2 regions of the Stenotrophomonas sp. 78350_Sma genome follow, and region 1 is predicted to be linked to the other one. Evidence: riboswitches for the same ligand, from Rfam matches in the RefSeq annotation. Region 1 holds a riboswitch; the other holds the start of a gene.
What was found. A riboswitch is a leader RNA that binds a small molecule or an ion and turns the genes downstream of it on or off. The one in region 1 is predicted to bind glycine.

Region 1 (3,349 bases):
TGGGGAACAGCGCCAGATCGTGGTTGTCGAAGTGCGCACGCAGCTTCAGCGTGCCGGTGGTGGTATCGATGCGGTTGTCGAGGCTGGACAGCGAGCCGCGCGCCAGCTGCCGGCGTTCTTCGCGGTCCCAGGTTTCCACCGCCAGCGACGGTTGCGCCTGCACGGCATCGAGCAGTGCAGGCAGCTCGGGTTCGGGCACGGTGAACAGCACGCTGATCGGCGCAGTCTGCGCCAGCGTCACCAGGCCTTCGGCATCGCTGGCGCGTACCAGGTTGCCCACGTCCAACCGCCGCAGCCCGACGCGGCCACTGACCGGCGCGGTGATGCGGGTGTACTGCAGCTGCAGGCGTGCTTCATCAACAGACGCCTGGTCGCTGAGCCGGCGGCCCTGCAGCTGGCGCACCTTGCTCTGCTGGTCGCTCAGTTCCTGCCCGGACACGTAGTTCTGCTTCTGCAGTTCGCGGTAGCGCTGCAGCTGCCGTTCGGCGTTTTCCAGCTCGGCCAGGTTCTGCTGCTGGGTGCCCTGGGCCTGCGCCAGCTTCACTTCATACGGGCGTGGGTCGATCTGCGCCAGCAGGTCGCCGGCGTTCACCTGCTGCCCTTCCTGGAAGTGCAGGCGCAGCAGTTCGCCATCCACGCGGCTGCGCACCACCACGCTGTGCAGCGGGGTGACCGTACCGACCGCCTTCAGGCGCAGCACCAGCGGCTCGGCACTGGCGCGCGCCACGCGTACCGGCACCGTCTTGCCCGGTGCATCGTCGCGGCTGCCGGCGTCGTTCCGGGGCCACAGCCACCACGCCAGAACGGCGACGAGGGCAAGGGCCAGCACCGCCCACAACGAGCGGGCACGGCGGAAGCGGGAATTTTCGGCGACAGACATGGGGCATCCTGCGCCCTGCGCGCGCAGGGACATGCGGGCCCGTCGGCGCGTTCACGGGCACCACGGGCAGCGGGGAGGGAGTGTCTGGCGGGGCCGCGGGCGCGGCGTGGCTGGATGCCGTCGCGCGTGCGACGGGGTGTCAATGGTAGCGGTTTACGCGAACCGTCGCCGCGTGACCTTGGTCATGCAACGCAATCGGTGGTGCCGGCCGCTGGCCGGCAACCTGCTGGAATCTGCGGGCGTATGCAGTGTTGCCGGCCAGCGGCCGGCACGACCGTCAAACCATCAATGCACTTCGTCGTGATAGACGAACTTCGGCATTTCCCAGCGGTAGTGGATCGCCAGCAGGCGCAGGGCGAAGCCGCCGCCGAGGCAGCACAGGATCGCGGTGGCGTCGGCCACGCCCCAGTGCAGCAGCAACAGGTACGCCGCGCCGGTCAGCAGCGCGATGATCGCGTACAGCTCCTTCTGGAAGATCAGCGGTACTTCGTTGCAGAGGATGTCGCGGAGCACGCCACCGAACGCACCGGTCAGCATGCCGGCAATCAGTACGATGGGCGTGGCATGGCCGGCCTCGCGTGCGATCGAGCAGCCGATCAGGGTGAAGGCGATCAGGCCCAGCCCGTCCAGCACCAGGAAGGTGCGGCGGAAGTGGTGCATCCAGCGCGCCACCCAGGTAGCGATCAGCGCCGCGCACACGGTGAAGCCCAGGTACTCGGGATGCTTCACCCAGCCCAGCGGGTAGTGGCCGAGCAGGATGTCGCGCAGCGAACCACCACCAAGGGCGGTGACGCAGGCGATCATGACCACGCCGAAAAGGTCCATGCGGCGGCGGCCGGCGGACAGCGCGCCGGTCATGGCTTCAGCGGAAATGGCGATCAGGTAGATGATGGACAGCAGCATGGGGCAGGCTCCGGGCGCGGTGGGGCCGGCCATGCGCGACTACCGCCACTGCCTGCGCAATGACGGGATGACGATGACCGGTGCCGCTCCCGCTGTCCTTTTGCCTGAGAGTTCAGCGGCGTGGGCCGCGTGCCCCTTCGGCGGATCGTCCCGGGCATGCCCGGTGACCTCTCTCCAGCTCGGCGAGTCGAATGCATGGTTGGTGGGATTCCAGCCCACCGGCCTGAGCGATCATGGGAGCCTGCGCCTTCGGCGGGCGCCAGCGCGGCGCCTCTCTCCTGCATTCGGCCGCCAGTATATCCGCTGCAGTGCAGCACGGCATAATCCCGGCATGGCCCCGTCCCCCCGCCCGTGGTTCCTGTACCTGCTCGAATGCCGCGATGGCAGCTATTACGCAGGTATCAGCACCGACGTGGACGCACGCTTCGCCGCCCACCAGGCGGGCAAGGGCGCGCGCTACACACGGTCGCGGCCGCCACTGCGCGTGCTGGCCGTGCGCGAATACCCGGACCGTTCCGCCGCCTCGCGCGCCGAATGGCAACTCAAGCAGCAGCCGCGCGAACGCAAGCTGGCGTGGCTGCAGGCCCTGGACGCTGGACTTCTGTAGCCGAGCCCGCGCTCGGCTGCTGTTCCGTCTGCCCGTTGCAGGACCCGGGCATGGGCTCGGCTCTACGGTAGGTCCACGCCATGCCTGAATGCGGCTTGCACGTGCCATGATCGCCACACCCATCGACACATGGATCCGTCCGATGAAGAACCGCGGGATACTGCTGTTGACTGCCTGCGTGGCCCTTCTGGCCTGCACCCAGGCACCGTCGCCACCGCCACTGCAGCATGGGCAGATCGGCACCGCCGCTGAGCTGGCCGCGTACGGCCCGAGCACACCCGAACCGATCCACCTGCGTCGTGACCGGGTCCCTCCCGATCTGGTCGATCTGATCCCGTTCGCGGAAAAGTGGGGGATCGGCGATGACATGCTTCGCAACGAAATGCAGGAGCGTGCCACTGACGCGGAAAAGCAGGCATTGGCGGATGCGCTGGCGGGGCGCCATGCGCGCATCACCGTCTGGTTGGACAGCTTCCCGCAGGGGCAGCCCATGTCTGAAGAAGCCGCTGCGTTCATGTACATGCAGCTGGGCACCGACGAAATGCGCCTGATGCCGTAGATCCACGCCATGCCTGGATGCGGCTTGCACGTGCCATGATCGCCCAGCCCTCAGCGCCGGAGACCCGGATGTCCACGATCGCCCTGCTGTTCGCCCTTTCCGCAGCCACAAGCCCCGCCGCCGACCCGGCCACCATCGCGGCCATCGAAGCCACCTGCCATGACTACGTCGACGGCCAGCTGGAGGCGGACCCACAGCGCGTCGCCCGGTCCCTGCACCCGGACCTGGCCAAGCGCGCGGTCCTCGGTGATACACCCGATGAGCGCCTTGGACTGCGCCGGATGTCCAAGGAAGAACTGGTCTCACTGACGAAGCAGGGCGCGCTGAAGACCCCGAAGGAGCAATGGGACCGCCGCTGCACCGTACTGGATGTGACCGGCAACGCTGCCTCGGTGCGGCT
Region 2 (3,349 bases), 750 kb from region 1:
TTCAGCGCCACCTCGAACAGGCGATAGGTCTGCTGCGCAGCCATGGGGGAACCTCATGCAACGACATCGGATCGGCTGGCTGTCGTGCATCCACGCACCGGCTGGCTGGAGTCCCCAGCCTAGTCCGGTCGTTCCTGGCCGCAAGCGTTGGAGACAGCGCGGCCCGCCCTACCCCTGCGCACTGCTCAATGGCCCGTGCAGACTGCCTGCGCCGCGCGCTCGCGCTGGTGCTCCCAGTACCAGAACACGAATCCGGCGCCGAAGAATGCAGCCTGGCCCAGTGCCAGGTGCAGCGGGCTGGCACTGAGCAGCGGCGACACCACGCCAGCCACCACCGTGCTGATCATCAGCTGCACGAAGGCCTGCAGGGACGATGCCAGGCCACGCTGGTGCGGGTACATGTCCAGCACCGCCAGGGCCAGGATCGGGAAGATCAGCGACATGCCCATGCCGCCCAGGAAGATCGGCAGCACCGCCCACGGCAGCACGAACTGCGGCGACAGCGCCACGTAGCCGACATTCAGCAGCGCCGACAGCGCGCACAGGCTGAAACCGATGGCGACCTGGCGTGTGGGCGTGGTGTGCCCGGCCATGCGCCCGGACAGGAACGAGCCGGTGGTCATGCCGCCGATGGTGGGAATGAACAGCCAGGCGAAGCCGCCCTCGCCCAGATGCAGGTGCTGCATCACGAACACCGGTGCCGAGGAGATGTACAGGAAGATGCCGCCGAAACCGATGCTGCCAGCCAGCGCCAGGCGCAGGAAGCGCGGGTTGAAGCCGATGCGCACATAGTCACGCAGCAGCACGCGCGGCGACAGCGGTACCCGTGCCTCGACCGGATGGGTTTCCGGCAGGAAGCGCGCGGTGGCCGCCAGCAGCACCAGCCCGAACACCACCAGGAACCAGAAGATCAGCGGCCAGCCGGCGCCACTGAGCAGGATCCAGCCGCCGATGATCGGTGCGATCGCCGGAGCGATGCCGAACAGCATCGACACCTGGCTCATCAGCCGCTGCGCATCGTGGCCGTGGTACAGGTCGCGGATCACCGCGCGGCCGACAATCATGCCGACACCCGCAGACAGGCCCTGCAGCGCGCGGAACGCCAGCAGCGTGGTCAGGTCGGTGGACAGCGCACAGCCGACCGAGGCGCCGACGAACACCACCAGGCCGCCCAGGATCACCCGCTTGCGGCCCCAGGCATCGGACAGCGGGCCGTGCGCCAGGCTCATCAGACCGTAGAACAGCAGGTACACACTGATGGTCTGCTGCACCGCCACTTCGTCCACCGCCAGGCGCTGGGCCAGCTGCGGGAACGCCGGGAAGATGGTGTCGATCGAGAACGGACCGAACATGGCCAGGCCGGCGAGCAGCAGGGCCATGCGGCGGGTGGAGGGAGCAACAGCGGCGGTCATGGGAAAGGCGTCCGGCAGGGCCATGCGCGGCACGCACGGCGGGCGCCGGTCCCCTGCAGCAGGGACGGCGCCAGATGAATTCGGGTATCCGCCCATCATAGGTGGGGATTGCGCCTGATGCCATGCAGCAGTGCACAAAACGCACGGACGGGCCATCGGCCATTCAGGCGCGGCCTCCAGGACCGAAGGCGGCCGCCGCGCCCGCAACGGGCTATAATCGGCGGGCAACACGGTGGGAGAAGCGGAACACCGCTGCCGAAGGCGCAACGCCCGTAATCGCTCAGGCCCGATACCACCCGTAACACAACTCTGGAGAGACCGGTTCGATCCGGCGCCGAAGGGGCACGAAGCTGCGGTCCGCCGCGCTTTTAAACTCTCAGGCAAAAGGACAGAGGGGCGCCCCGCAGACCGCCGACCGGCGGCTTGTGCCCGTGCGTGTGCCCTTTCCTGACGGATCCTTCGCCATGTCCCAGAACACCCCTTCCCTGCGTGAGCTCGAGCACCACAACGCGTTCGTCGAGCGCCACATCGGCCCCAACGACGCCGAGATCGCGCAGATGCTCGACGTCGTCGGCCACGCGTCGCTGGATGCGATGACCGACGCCATCGTGCCGGCCAAGATCAAGTCGCCGGCACCGCTGGCACTGCCGGAGTCGATGACCGAAGTGCAGGCACTGGCGAAGATCCGTGCGATCGCCGACAAGAACACCGTGCTGCGCAGCTTCATCGGCCAGGGTTACTACGGTACCCACACGCCGAACGTGATCCTGCGCAACATCCTGGAAAACCCGGCGTGGTACACCGCCTACACCCCGTACCAGGCGGAAATCTCGCAGGGCCGCATGGAAGCGCTGATCAACTTCCAGACCCTGTGCGCCGACCTGACCGGCATGGAAATCGCCAACGCCTCGCTGCTGGACGAAGCCACCGCCGCCGCCGAAGCGATGACCCTGGCCAAGCGTTCGGCCAAGTCGAAGTCGGACACCTTCTTCGTGCACGACGCCGTGCACCCGCAGACCCTGGAACTGCTGCGTACCCGCGCCGAGCCCATGGGCATCGTGCTGCGCGTCGGCACCCCGGCCGAAGCGCTGGAAGCAGAAGCCTTCGGCCTGCTGCTGCAGTATCCGGACACCTTCGGCCAGGTCGGCGACTACAAGGCGCTGGTCGATGCCGTGCACGCACGCGGCGGCCTGGTGGCCGTGGCCACCGACCTGCTGGCCCTGACCCTGCTGGCTGCCCCGGGCGAATGGGGCGCGGACATCGTGGTCGGCAACAGCCAGCGTTTCGGCGTGCCGTTCGGCTTCGGTGGCCCGCACGCCGCCTTCATGGCCTGCCGTGACGCCTACAAGCGCTCGATGCCAGGCCGCCTGATCGGCGTTTCGATCGATGCCCAGGGCAACCCGGCCTACCGCCTGACCCTGCAGACCCGCGAACAGCACATCCGCCGCGAGAAGGCCACCTCCAACATCTGTACCGCGCAGGTGCTGCTGGCGGTGATGGCCTCGATGTACGCCGTTTACCACGGCCCGGAAGGCCTGACCCGCATTGCCCGCCGCACCCATCGACTGGCCTCGATCCTGGCCGCAGCGCTGCGCAATGCCGGCGTGCAGGTCGGTGGCGACTTCTTCGACACCCTGCACGTCACCGGCGTGCATGCCGATGAAATCCATGCCAAGGCACGCGCCGCCGGTTACAACCTGCGCGCGATCGACAGCGACTCGGTCGGCATCAGTCTGGACGAGACCACCACCCGCGCCGACATCGTCGCCGTGGCTGCGGTGTTCGGTGCCTCGCTGGACGTCGACGCGCTGGATGCCAGCACCGCCGACGCGCTGCCGGCCGGCCTGCTGCGCCAGTCCGCGTTCCTGACCCACCCGGTGTTCAACACCCACCACAGCGAGCACGAACTGCTGCGTTACCTGCGTTCGCTGGCCGAC

Region 2: it holds a riboswitch for glycine, as region 1 does, so the genes downstream of both, gcvP (aminomethyl-transferring glycine dehydrogenase) here and ACZK4H_RS19380 (trimeric intracellular cation channel family protein) in region 1, are expected to answer to the same signal.

What each region holds. Positions count from the first base shown of each region.
Region 1 is NZ_CM151182.1:4,207,341-4,210,689, reverse strand. It holds gene ACZK4H_RS19385 (MdtA/MuxA family multidrug efflux RND transporter periplasmic adaptor subunit) at 1-880, opposite strand, end outside; gene ACZK4H_RS19380 (trimeric intracellular cation channel family protein) at 1,166-1,783, opposite strand; glycine riboswitch at 1,868-1,971, opposite strand; glycine riboswitch at 1,985-2,074, opposite strand; gene ACZK4H_RS19375 (GIY-YIG nuclease family protein) at 2,115-2,390, shown strand; gene ACZK4H_RS19370 (hypothetical protein) at 2,533-2,949, shown strand; gene ACZK4H_RS19365 (nuclear transport factor 2 family protein) at 3,018-3,349, shown strand, end outside.
Region 2 is NZ_CM151182.1:3,461,605-3,464,953, forward strand. It holds gene ACZK4H_RS16135 (siderophore-interacting protein) at 1-44, opposite strand, end outside; gene ACZK4H_RS16140 (multidrug effflux MFS transporter) at 186-1,412, opposite strand; glycine riboswitch at 1,712-1,814, shown strand; gene gcvP (aminomethyl-transferring glycine dehydrogenase) at 1,877-3,349, shown strand, end outside.